One region of the Lysinibacillus sp. FSL M8-0134 genome, then DNA from elsewhere that is predicted to be linked to it. Evidence: riboswitches for the same ligand, from Rfam matches in the RefSeq annotation. Region 1 holds a riboswitch; each other region holds the start of a gene.

Region 1 (3,182 bases):
ATGACAGCACCCATGACACTGTATGTAGCAGCGATTTTAACGCCTGAAAATATAGCAGGATATGCATGCGGCCATTCCAATTTCCAAAAAGTTTGCGAAGTTGTCGCACCAATCATCGCAAAATAGTGCTTTAATTCAGGTGAAGTTTGACGAAATCCGTCCATGGCCGCAATGACTATCGGGAAAAAGCACACAAGGCAAATAATAATGAGCTTTGGTAATAAGCCAAAGCCAAACCATATTATGAGGAGCGGTGCTAAGACAAGTATTGGGATATTTTGCGACATGATCAAAATCGGATAAAACAACTCCCGAATAAACGAAAATCGATGCAACACAATAGCTACCGTTAAACCACAAACAATACCAATAGCAAGGCCTAATATGGCCAATTGCACCGTAGCCAAAGCATGTGGTAAAAAGGTTGGATACGACTGAAAGCCTTCCATCAGAATACGACTTGGTGCAGGTAGAAGCCAATGGGGAACTTCAGCCACATGCACGACTAGTTCCCAGATGAATAAGAGGAAGGCGATAAAGATGATCGTCCTTCCCTTTTGAAACGCTTGTTTCATTACTGATATTTCTCCGTTAATGTATCCATGGTAATACCAGTTGGCTGATAGAGTATTTTCACTTGTGTAATCACATTAATAGCACCAAGCTCTATCATCTTGTCATTCATTTTCTCAATAAGTTGAAGCAATGTTGACAGCTCACCTTCCATCGTCGTTTCTAGCGGATGTACTTCATATTTCACACCAGATGCATCAATCACAGCAATGGCTGCATCCACATAAGGAATGACATCCTCATATTTCTCTGTTTTCGGGATAATTTGGACACTGATTAATGAATTTGCCATTTATTTGGCCTCCTTTTTAGGTAAGAAATCATTCGTAAAGGCTTGCTTTGCATCAAACTCGCCCTCTAATACCTTGTTGCTAGACATCCAATTAGCATAGTTTTCCCATACAGAAAGCTTTTGCTCTCCCCATTGCTTCGCATCGTCCTGATATTTATCAGCTAACCATTCTTGACTTTTATGCACTAAATCTTTATCTAAGTCAGGTGCCGCTTCTAGCAAAATATCTGCAGCCTCACTCGGATGCTCGATTGCGTATTCATAACCTTTAGAAGCAGCTGCAACAAAGGCTTTTACAACATCAGGATTGTCCTTTATCATTTTTTCATTAGTAGCCAATACAGGCGTATAATAATCCAACTGATCACTATAATCCGTTAAATACAACATATTAATCTTTTCCCCACGAAGCTCTGCCTCAATACCTGTCCATGCATAATAAATCCACGCAAAATCAATATCTTTTTCCATCATCGTGAAGAAATCTAAATCACCTGCATTGACAATATCTAATTGATTAATATCGGCATTTTCTGTTTGCATTAACGATTGGAGTACCGCTTGCTCTAGTGGGGCTCCCCAACCGCCATAAGTTTTACCTTCGAAATCCTTTGGTGAGGTAATCCCTTTAGAAGCAATCGAAGCAAAGCCCGATGTATTATGCTGAATGATGGCGGCAATCGAAACAAGTGGTACATCCTGGACACGTGCCTGTGTGATGCCTTCCTGATAGCTTACCCCAAATTCTGCCTTACCAGAAGCTACAAGCTGATCTGCTCCCGCTTCCCCTGGCATCATAATATCAACATCTAAGCCTTGTTCCTCAAAATAACCAAGCTTTTTCGCGACATACAGCCCTGTATGATTTGTATTCGGAGTCCAATCCAGTACTACTGACACCTTTTTTAGCTTATCAGTTGCCTGCTTGTCCTCCTTGTCACTACAGCCCACTAATGTTACAAGTGCAGCCAATAGAATAAATAACCATTTTTTCATGCTAGGTCCTCCCAGTTTGTAATATGAAAGTGTTCATAAAGGAATGCGTGTCACCAGAAAGAAAGCGTAAATACGATGGGCAAGAGGTGTTTGAAAATATAAAAAAACGCCTAGGATTCCTCCCAGACGTAAATTGCAATCAATCTTCAAAACTTTGCTTTTTTGAATAGATGTTCCCTACGCTGGTACGAGCCAAATCAGGTTCAAAGGGTCAGCGTCTATCGGACACAATCTCAGCTAGCAACTACTAGCCCCCCTACATTCTTTCGCTATGAACTTTTCGTTGATTATTATACCCATAGTTACTCTTAAAAGACAAGGTACTAATTTGGTTTAACCGTTTTACACCAAAAAAAGCCCAGCTCACAAAAGAGACTGGGCGTTAAAAAAGCTTGGTTATTGTTCCTTTTTGGTCGTTAGAACATGGGAAATAGCCCCATCTGTTGCGATATCCACTTTAAACGATCCATTGGAATGGCGATCAGCACGAGTCAATGCTTGGACATCTAACACCTCTTGCACGCCTTTTTCTGTTTCAATAACAATCTGCTCCTCATCTGTTGCTTGAATAACGGCCACAATGCGGTGCGGATTTGCTTTTAATTCTGTTAATACTTTTAGACCACGTTTTGCACGACTGGCTACTTCAACCTCTGCGACATTCATTTTCTTAACAGCCCCACGCTGTGTCACAATGACAACATATTGCGTTTGATCAGGTTGTAGCACATTCACACCGACTAAGGCTTCCCCATCTTTTAGCGTAATGCCCTTTACTCCGCCTGTTTTTACACCTGTTACTGGTAATTCCTCCATTGGGAAACGAATTGAATAAGCCGTATCTGTTGTTAACATCAATTCCACGTCATCCGTCACAAACGCTGCATAGATCATGGCATCGCCAGCCTTCACATTCATCGTTTTAATTGGTTTTGAATAACGTGTCACCGCGTAATCGGCAAGTGGAGAGCGTTTAATTTGACCATCCTTTGTCGCAGTGAAGATGTACGTATTTGGTTGATCAAATGTTTCAAAGCCATATACAGCGATAATTGACTCATCTTCACCCGTTGGCACGATACTTGAAATATGCTGACCAAGATCCTTCCAGCGAATATCTGGCAGCTCATGAACAGGCTGATAAATATAATTGCCTCGATTTGTAAATAGGAGTAAATGGTGCTGTGTATTTAAGGTTGCTTCATACAATAAGTAATCCGAATCCTTCATCGCAAAATCCTGACCATTCGAGGCGGCATGTGAACGTGTCGAAGTACGTTTAATATAGCCATCCTTCGTTACGGTTACGACAACCTCTTCA
Region 2 (3,182 bases), 950 kb from region 1:
TAATGCAAGTTCGACATCATCATTGACAATAAAAGGAACGTTATATTGTTGACATAGTTTTTGACATTGACGTGCAAATTGTTCATAGGCAAATCCAGTTAATGCATGGGAACCTTTTTCTCGAAATTGAAACATGGTAATTCCAGCTTGCAACGCTCTCTCTAGTACATGAAGGGGATTCTGATGACTAACATTGCTTGTGCCCATAATAAAATAAAGTTGTAAATCCTCACGTTTCATAAATCAACACCTCACAGGAATCCTTATGCAGTTGATAAGCAAAATGATTTGTTGGTCCATAACCATGACCAATAGATAAATCATGTAAAATTGCTAATTGAATAAATTTTTTAGCTTCGATAATTGCCTTATCCATCGCAAAACCTTGACCAAGAAAAGCAGTGATTGCTGCTGAAAATGTGCAACCTGTGCCATGGGTATTGGACGTTTGGATACGTGGAGTTTGCATAGAAAAAGATTTACCGTTTTGAAAAAATACATAATCAATAGCAAAATTTGGATCTGCTAAATGGCCACCTTTAAGAATGACGCAATGTACACCTAATTGAAAAAAACCTTGAGCTACTTCACGTATATCTGAAACATCATGTATTTTTCTCCCTGTCAGAGCCTCTGCTTCAGGGATATTGGGGGTAACGATCGTAGCAAGTGGTAGTAGAGAAGAGCGCATTGCTTCAATAGCTTCTTGCAGTAATAAGCTTTCTCCACCCTTTGCAATCATTACTGGATCAACAATTAGTGGGATGTTTTGATTATGAATCATATGTGCGATAGCTTTAATAATATCAGAGGAATAAAGCATCCCTGTTTTAATTGCAGCAATTGAAAAATCTTCGATTAAAGCTTGAAATTGTTTTTCAACAAAGGAGTGATCAATAGGGAAAACTCCTGACACACCCATTGTATTTTGTGCTGTCAAAGCTGTAATTACTGAAGTACCAAACACCCCTAATTCCTGAAATGTTTTTAAATCAGCCTGTATGCCTGCACCGCCACCACTATCTGAGCCTGCAATCGTCGTTACAATATGCATGAAGCTTCACCATCCTTCGATAGGCGATAAAGAGCATTTAGTAAAGCTATTTGGAAATCACCAATATCTGATGTAAACGCTGACGCCAGTACCGCAGCTTTTTTATAGTAAGTTAATGTGTCCGCTAATTGTCTGTATGGATTATGGCCTGCAATATAGGCGGCACCGCAAATAGCACTAAGTAAACAGCCTGTCCCTGTTACCTCGGTCATTTGCATATTCCCGCCATTTATCCATTGGCTATCCACACCATCTGTTATAAAATCTCGTTCTCCTGTTATGATAACAATGCATTGATAATGTTGGGCTAATAAAATCGCCTCTTCTTCTAAAGCAATGGAGCCATTCCCACTATCGACACCTTTTTGTTGCCAGTCAACATTGGCTATTGCTGCTAGTTCCCCAACATTACAACGAATGACCGAAAAATGTACTTCCTCAAGCAAGTATCGTACCGTTTCTTTTCGATAAGTAGTGGCACCAGCACCGACAGGATCTAAAATGACTGGAATTCCAAGTTTATTGGCCATTTTGCCTGCTAACAACATTGATTCTTTAGTTCGATCATTGAGTGTACCGATGTTAATTAACAAGGCTTGAGCGAGTGCTACCATTTCCTCTACCTCACGGCTATCATCGGCCATAACCGGGGAAGCGCCTATTGCTAATAAACCATTTGCTTGGAAATTTGCTACCACATAATTTGTAATACAATGAATCAGTGGTTGCTGTTGACGAATTGTTTGAAATATCATCGTAGTCCTCCTTTATGGATGGACGTAAGCATGCAAAAAAGGCTCTTTTTGTGTAAAAATGCACGAAAAAGAGCCTTTCATCAATAGATGTTTATTGCTCCCTACGTCAGTATTAACTAACAGGTTCAAAGGGTCAGGTTTTACCTTCTCAACTCTTGACGAGTCCCCCTGCAATCTTGCTTTTAGTTGACCAAAATGTACCATACTTTTCAATTGTATTCAATAGCAAGTTTACCTATCGACAAAATGTGACCGATGCCATATAGCAGAGTATGATAGTTGTCATGACTTTTCCAAAATTAAGCGCAAACCATTGAAAATGCTGAAAAAAGAGTTTTATAATGTGTCATAGCAAAAGGGGGCATTTGCCATGAAGAGACAAGATTTAGTTGCACCAGAATGGTATAACATAACAGATGAAATTGAAAAATATGCTCAAGATACAACAAAAAATGCATTAATTATTTACGAGGAAAATAAGGATGTACAATTTATTACATATGCATATTTACTTGAAAGGGCAAATCAAGCTGCACACGTATTCACGATGCAAGGTTTATCAAAAGGTGATGTGATTTTAGTGATGGTACCTCGTTCAGTGGAAGCATATATTGTATATATTGCAGCATTGAAAGCTGGATTAACTATTATTCCGAGCTCAGAAATGCTAAGAACTAAAGACATTGAATATCGCATCAAGCATGCGAATGCTAAAGGAATTGTTGCTTACGAGCCTTATATTGATCAATTTGATCAGGTGAACAATTTACAAGGAATGCAACAATTTGTTATAGGGAAGGCCCATGAACCTTGGCAACCACTTTTAGAAAAAATGCGCATTCAACCTACAACTTACATAAGTTCTTCTCCAACAAAAAGTACAGATACTGCATTCTTAGCTTATACAAGTGGTACAACAGGAAACCCAAAAGCAGCTGTACATACTCATAGCTGGGGCTATGCACATTTACGAACAACAGCACCACACTGGTTAGGTGTGCAAGAAGATGATATTGTTTGGGCGACAGCAGCACCAGGTTGGCAAAAATGGATTTGGAGTCCGTTTCTAGCAACATTAGGGAGTGGTGCTACTGCATTTGTATATAAGGGGAAATTTGATGCATCTACCTATCTAAGGTTACTCGAAAAATTTAAAATAAATGTTTTATGTTGCACACCTACAGAATATCGTTTTATGGCAGCACTAGAACATTTACATGAATTCGATTTAACGGCACTTCGTCAAGCTGTATCAGCAGGAGAGCCTTTGAATAGCGAGGTCATTAACGTATTTTCGAAGACTTTCGATTTGCAAGTCCGAGATGGCTACGGTCAGACGGAAAACACATTACTTGTTGGCACAATGGTTGGAA
Region 3 (3,182 bases), 1.5 Mb from region 1:
AAAACATCGAAAAATATCGATGGTGCCCATGCCTTTATCAACTTTATGCTAAGTGCTGAATCTGGTGCTCAAAATGCCGATTATGTGGGCTATTCTACGCCTAATATTGCAGCGATGGACTTAATGGATGAAGAAGTTGTTTCTGATGAACGCTATTACCCTTCAGAGGAACAACGAGAAACATTAGAGGTCTATAAAAACTTAGGGCCAGACTATTTAGGAAAATATAATGAATTGTTTTTAGAATTTAAAATGAGTATACGATAATTTAAACTAGCGAATTGGTTCACACACCAATTCGCTAGTTTTTATCTGCATGCATATTCATTATAGTTAAAAAACAATTCAGTTCTTTCTGTCACAGAAACTTTAGTATATGACCACATTTTCACATACCCCTTCTATCATGCAATTGTCAAATGAATAATTTATTATTTAAAACTTAGAAATATAGCATCACATGTCATCTTAAATAACCTAAGAAGAAAACTTTTGTGGAAAACCATTCTAAATATCGAACCACTTCAATAATCTTAACTAATAGCCAAGCGATAATTCTTTATGATAGACTGTACTATATTTGATTACAAAAAAAGGGGGTTTATTCGATGACCCAGCAGAAGTCCAATAAGGCGGCTTTGTATATTTTAATGTTTAACATGTTTATCGCAATGGGGAGTATTGGGATTATTATTCCTGTCATGCCTGAGTACTTAAAAATATTCGGTGCAGCAGGACAAGTTCTAGGTATGCTTATTGCAACGTTCGCCTTAGCTCAATTCGTATTTTCTCCAATTGCTGGGAATCTTTCGGATCAGTATGGTCGAAAAAATTTAATTATTTTCGGTCTTATCGTGACAGGTCTTGCACAAATCGGCTTTGGCCTTGCTACAGACGTATGGATGCTCTTTCTAGCACGCTTTTTAGGTGGTCTTGGTTCTGCATTTGTTGCACCTCCTATTATGGCTTTTGTAGCCGACGTCACAACCTATGAAGAACGTGGGAAAGGAATGGGTATGTTAGGTGCTGCTATGTCTCTTGGTTTTATGATAGGACCTGGTATTGGTGGCTTTTTGGCAAAGGTAAGCTTACACTTCCCATTTTTCACAGCTGGAGCTGCTGCCATTGTAGCATCTATTTTATCTTACTTTTTATTACCTTCTACCAAACCAAACACTGCTCAGCAGAAACAAAAGCAAGACAATCTGGCGAAGCAAATGGCTCGTTCCATACATATGCCTTATTTTGTTATGCTCATAATTATGCTCGTGTTCTCGTTCGGCATTGCTAATTTCCAAACGACTTTGTCCTTATTCGTGACAGAAAAGTTTAATTACACACCCGTAGATATCGCGATTATTTTAGTTGTCGGTGGTGCTTTTGGGGTCGTTGTACAAATGTTTATTATTACACCACTATTTAATCGTTTTGGTGAAATGAAAGTCGTATTAGTCAATTTATTTATTGCATCCGTTGCTATTTTCTTAATATTATTCGTTTCTGGGTTTGCCCTTATATTAGTTGTAGCAACTATTTTCTCTACAGCAACAACACTAATTCGACCAGCTGTTAATACGCTAATCTCAAAGCTTGCAGAGAAAGAACAGGGATTTGCTGCAGGCTTGAATAATGCTTATATGAGTCTTGGTAATATGATTGGACCAGCATTAGCAGGTCTATTATTCGACTGGAATATGAACAGCCCGTATATTTTTGGCTCCATCATATTATTAGCATGTTTCTTCCTTGCGCTTGTCTGGACATTGAAAAAAGCACCTCATTTAATGCATCCAGATACAAAGTAGTCTGAAAAATCATTGACTATTTTTAGCAGTATGTTACATTAATGTTGGTCAACTAATTAAATAAAATTAACCACTAGGGGAGTCTTTAAAAGGCTGAGACGTATATGTTTAGATACGGACCCTTTGAACCTGATCTAGTTCATACTAGCGGAGGGAAGTGGCGCTACTTGCTATTATCATTGTATACGCGAGGCCGCTTCCTATTGTTTTTAGGTAGCGGCCTTTTTATTTCCCTAGTGAAACTTTATCAAAAGGAGTGAACTTGATGTCAATTCGTAAATTAACGGTCATGGCTTTATTAGTAGCTATTGCCGTAGCAGGCTCTACCTTTGTCTCCATCCCGACAGGAATTGCACGTGCCTTTCCCATCCAGCATGCAATTAACGTGGTAGGTGCAATTCTATTAGGGCCAGTTCCTACAGTCCTAATTGCCTTTGTTACTGCCATCATTCGAATCCTTACAGGGACAGGATCATTATTAGCGATCCCTGGCAGTGTTATTGGCGCATTATGTGCTGCTCTCGCTTATAAATACAGCAGTAAAATGTGGTTAGCTGGCATTGGCGAAATCATTGGAACAGGAATTCTTGCTTCACTGATTGCTGTACCTTATGCAAAGTTACTAATGGGGACCTCCGTAGCTGCCTTATTCTTCATGCCAGCCTTTTTAACATCCAGTACTATAGGTGCTCTTTTAGGCGTAGTGATTGCTAACAGTTTGCGGAAGACCGTCCTAGTAAAGAGCTTTAATTCTTCACTTTATTGAGTGAACGGGTTCTGTGTTTTTATATAGTATTAGATGGAGAAATTTAATTATATCTGATGATAACTTTGTTTGTTCTTTTAGAGCGAGGACATTTGCTTTTGGAGCGCTTACCTGTCTCCTTGGAGCGCTTTCCCTCATATTTGGAGCGCTTTCCTTTACTTTTGGAGCGGATACTCCAACCCTTGGAACGCTTCTCCTTCCTTTTGGAGCGGATACAACACCCTTGAAGCGCTTTCCCTTACTTTTGGAGCGGATACAACACTCTTTGGAGCGCTTCCCTTCACTTTATGAGCGGATACACCACTTTTTGGAGCGCTTTCCTTTACTTTTGGAGCGGATACTCCAACCCTTAGAGCGCTTTCCCTTACTTTTCGAGCGGATACACCACTCCTTGGAGCGCTTCTCCTTACTTTCGAGCGGAGACCTGTCTCCTTGGAGCGCTTTCCCTTACTTTTCGAGCGGATACACCACTCCTTGGAGCGCTTTCCCTTACTTTTGGAGCGGATACATCACTTCTTGGAGCGCTTTCCCTTACTTTTGGAGCGGATACAACACTCCTTGGAGCTCTTTCCCTTACTTTTGGAGCGAATACACCACTCCTTGGAGCGCTT
Region 4 (3,182 bases), 2.2 Mb from region 1:
ATTGAGGCAGCACGTGCTGGTGAACATGGTAAAGGATTTGCTGTCGTTGCAGAGGAAGTAAGAAAGTTAGCCGAGCAATCTAAAAGTGAAACAGAAATTATTAAGAATACAGTAGAAAGCATCCTTGAAAATTCACAGCAAACAGTTGCTGTCATTGCATCTAATGCGGATTTAATGCAATCTCAAAATGAATCCGTACAAAGTACACAACTGGCATTTAAAGATAACAGTGATTTGTCACGTTCAATTGCAGCCTCTATTAGTGAATTAATGAGTAAGCTATCGAGTATGTTAGAGCATAAAAATCAAGCGATTATGGCCATCCAAAGCATATCAGCAATTTCAGAGGAAACGGCTGCCTCAGCTGAACAAGTAAGTGCATCTGCAATGGATCAACAAGCAGAGTTACAAAAAGTAGCCGAGTCTATACAAAATATGAACGATATTTCCAATGAACTGCAAGAAGTCGTGAATCGTTTTAAATTAGCGTAAAATGAAGGGCTGCCTAAACAAATAGGCAGTCTTTTTTTATTGGAAGAGACATTGACCTAGTAGAAATTCGGCACTACTATAAAAGAAGGGAAGGGGGTCATCGAAATGATGTATCTCGGAATGATTTTCTTTCAAATTGTTGCACCTATTTTAGTGTTACTTATAGTAGGTGCTATCTTACAAAAGAGATTTCGCTTTAATTTAAAAGCGTTGTCTCAGCTTATTACATATTGCTTTATGCCAGCAGCTGTTTTTGTAAATTTATATGAGACGAGTGTAGAGCTGTCTGTACTGGCAGAGGTCGGATTGTTTATTGTGCTTTTTATTGGGAGCCAAATGCTACTCAGTCACCTTTTTGCGAAGTGGCTTGGTTTAGTTAAAACAGAGGCAGCAGTTTTTAAAAATAGTGTTGTGCTCATTAACTCTGGGAACTATGGCATTCCGGTAGCTCAAATGATTTTTGTAACACAACCTATTGGTGTAGCGATTCAGGTCATCCTTGTAATCTTTCAAAATATGACAACTTATACATATGGTTTGTATAATTTAATTTCCTCTACCAAATCAGGAATGACGATTATTAAAGATTTTTTTAAAATGCCCATCATTCATGCGTTGATTATTGGTGTAGCCATGAACTATTTTAATATCGGTATTCCACAGTTTATTAAAATACCAATAGACCATGTAGCAGATGGCTTTATTGCTGTGGCACTAATCACGTTAGGTGCGCAATTATCGCAGCTTGAAATCAAATCTATGTTTAATAAAACGGTTTTCGTCAGCTGCTTCACACGTTTAATTGTCGGACCAGCCGTAGCTTTAGCCATTATTTTTTTATTGGGGTTAGATGGAGTTGTCGCTCAATCACTATTTATAGCCAGTGCTTTCCCGACATCCCGCAATAGCTCTAGTCTAGCATTGGAATACGATGTGGAATCGGCAACAGCTGCCCAAACTGTTTTATTTTCAACTATTGTCAGCTGTATAACGGTAACAATAGTGATTTATCTTGCGGACGTATTATTTGCTTAATCAATAGAATATTAAAAAATAATGAATGGAAAACTTCCATCTCATAGTAATATCTGCTACACTAGCATCAAACTAAATAGTATTAACTAGGGGAGTCTGATGAGTCAGGCTGAGAGGGAAACGCTTAGAGGTTTCTTGACCCTTTGGACCTGATCTGGCTCATACCAGCGTGGGAAAGTTAAGAAACTATTGCATAGTATGTGTATGCAATTTCAACCTTTACATTCGTGGCCGGATCCAAATAATTATTTTGGATTCGGCCTTTATTTATTTGTTAGGGTGAGCTAGATCCGGTCCTTGTAACAAAAAACATTTAAGGGAGAGAAGTAGCTCATGTCAGCAATTAGTGAAAAGAACATTACGATTATGTCTAGCTTTGAAGGAAGCAAAAAGGTGTATGTTGAAGGTTCCCGTCCGGATATTTTAGTACCAATGCGAGAAATTGCATTAAGTCCGACAACAGGAAGCTTTGGAAATGAAGAAAACGCCCCTATTCGAGTATATGATACGAGTGGTCCCTATACAGATCCATCTTATCAAGTAGATATTACAAAAGGTTTACCTGCCTTACGAAGTGGATGGATTCAAGAGCGAGGAGATGTAGAAGCATATGAGGGCCGCTCTATAAAACCGGAGGATAATGGTTTTCGTCGTGCAGATGATCCGCGTAATCATGAAAATGTCTTTCCTGAATTGGCAAGAAAGCCTTTACGAGCAAAAAAAGGGAGAAATGTAACGCAGCTGCATTATGCAAGACAGGGGATTATTACACCTGAAATGGAGTTTGTAGCGATACGTGAAAATATGGATCCAGAATTTGTCCGATCTGAAATTGCAGCTGGGCGCGCTATTATGCCTTCTAATATTAATCATCCAGAGGCGGAGCCAATGATCATCGGTCGTAACTTCCATGTGAAAATCAATGCCAATATTGGGAATTCCGCGGTATCGTCTTCTATAGCAGAAGAGGTTGAAAAAATGACATGGGCAACACGCTGGGGTGCTGATAATATTATGGATCTTTCAACAGGTAAGCATATTCATACAACGAGAGAATGGATTATTCGAAATGCAGCGGTACCAGTGGGGACAGTGCCAATTTATCAAGCATTGGAAAAGGTAAATGGCGTAGCAGAGGATTTAACGTGGGAAGTTTACCGTGATACGCTTATTGAGCAAGCCGAGCAGGGTGTAGATTATTTCACGATTCATGCAGGTGTACTATTACGCTATGTTCCCCTTACAGCTAATCGTGTAACGGGAATTGTATCTCGTGGTGGTTCTATTATGGCACAGTGGTGTTTATATCATCATCAAGAGAATTTCCTTTATACTCATTTTGAGGAAATCTGTGAAATTATGAAGACTTATGATGTTGCTTTTTCTTTAGGTGATGGCCTACGTCCAGGTTCAATTGCAGACGCCAATGATGAAGCCCAATTTGCAGAGCTTGAAACACTAGGTGAACTAACACAGATTGCGTGGAAACATGATGTTCAAGTGATGGTGGAGGGGCCAGGTCATGTACCGATGCATCTGATTAAAGAAAACATGGACAAGCAATTAGAAGTTTGTAAGGAGGCGCCTTTTTATACGTTAGGTCCACTTACAACGGATATTGCTCCAGGCTATGACCACATTACATCGGCTATTGG

The links. Region 1 has a riboswitch for thiamine pyrophosphate ahead of MKY49_RS11700 (ABC transporter substrate-binding protein). Riboswitches for the same ligand answer to the same signal wherever they lie in the genome.
Region 2: another riboswitch for thiamine pyrophosphate. It lies ahead of thiM (hydroxyethylthiazole kinase); the one in region 1 lies ahead of MKY49_RS11700 (ABC transporter substrate-binding protein).
Region 3: another riboswitch for thiamine pyrophosphate. It lies ahead of thiW (energy coupling factor transporter S component ThiW); the one in region 1 lies ahead of MKY49_RS11700 (ABC transporter substrate-binding protein).
Region 4: another riboswitch for thiamine pyrophosphate. It lies ahead of thiC (phosphomethylpyrimidine synthase ThiC); the one in region 1 lies ahead of MKY49_RS11700 (ABC transporter substrate-binding protein).

The regions. Positions count from the first base shown of each region.
Region 1 covers NZ_JBBPAJ010000001.1:2,300,124-2,303,305, forward strand. Annotated here, with positions in the region: gene MKY49_RS11690 (ABC transporter permease) at 1-575, opposite strand, end outside; gene MKY49_RS11695 (thiamine-binding protein) at 575-865, opposite strand; gene MKY49_RS11700 (ABC transporter substrate-binding protein) at 866-1,861, opposite strand; TPP riboswitch at 2,019-2,129, opposite strand; gene parC (DNA topoisomerase IV subunit A) at 2,258-3,182, opposite strand, start outside.
Region 2 covers NZ_JBBPAJ010000001.1:3,246,111-3,249,292, reverse strand. Annotated here, with positions in the region: gene thiE (thiamine phosphate synthase) at 1-240, opposite strand, end outside; gene thiD (bifunctional hydroxymethylpyrimidine kinase/phosphomethylpyrimidine kinase) at 230-1,054, opposite strand; gene thiM (hydroxyethylthiazole kinase) at 1,042-1,809, opposite strand; TPP riboswitch at 1,891-1,989, opposite strand; gene mbcS (acyl-CoA synthetase MbcS) at 2,180-3,182, shown strand, end outside.
Region 3 covers NZ_JBBPAJ010000001.1:786,315-789,496, reverse strand. Annotated here, with positions in the region: gene MKY49_RS03840 (ABC transporter substrate-binding protein) at 1-267, shown strand, start outside; gene MKY49_RS03835 (MFS transporter) at 609-1,805, shown strand; TPP riboswitch at 1,871-1,978, shown strand; gene thiW (energy coupling factor transporter S component ThiW) at 2,071-2,571, shown strand.
Region 4 covers NZ_JBBPAJ010000001.1:143,765-146,946, forward strand. Annotated here, with positions in the region: gene MKY49_RS00735 (methyl-accepting chemotaxis protein) at 1-492, shown strand, start outside; gene MKY49_RS00740 (AEC family transporter) at 598-1,527, shown strand; TPP riboswitch at 1,606-1,720, shown strand; gene thiC (phosphomethylpyrimidine synthase ThiC) at 1,861-3,182, shown strand, end outside.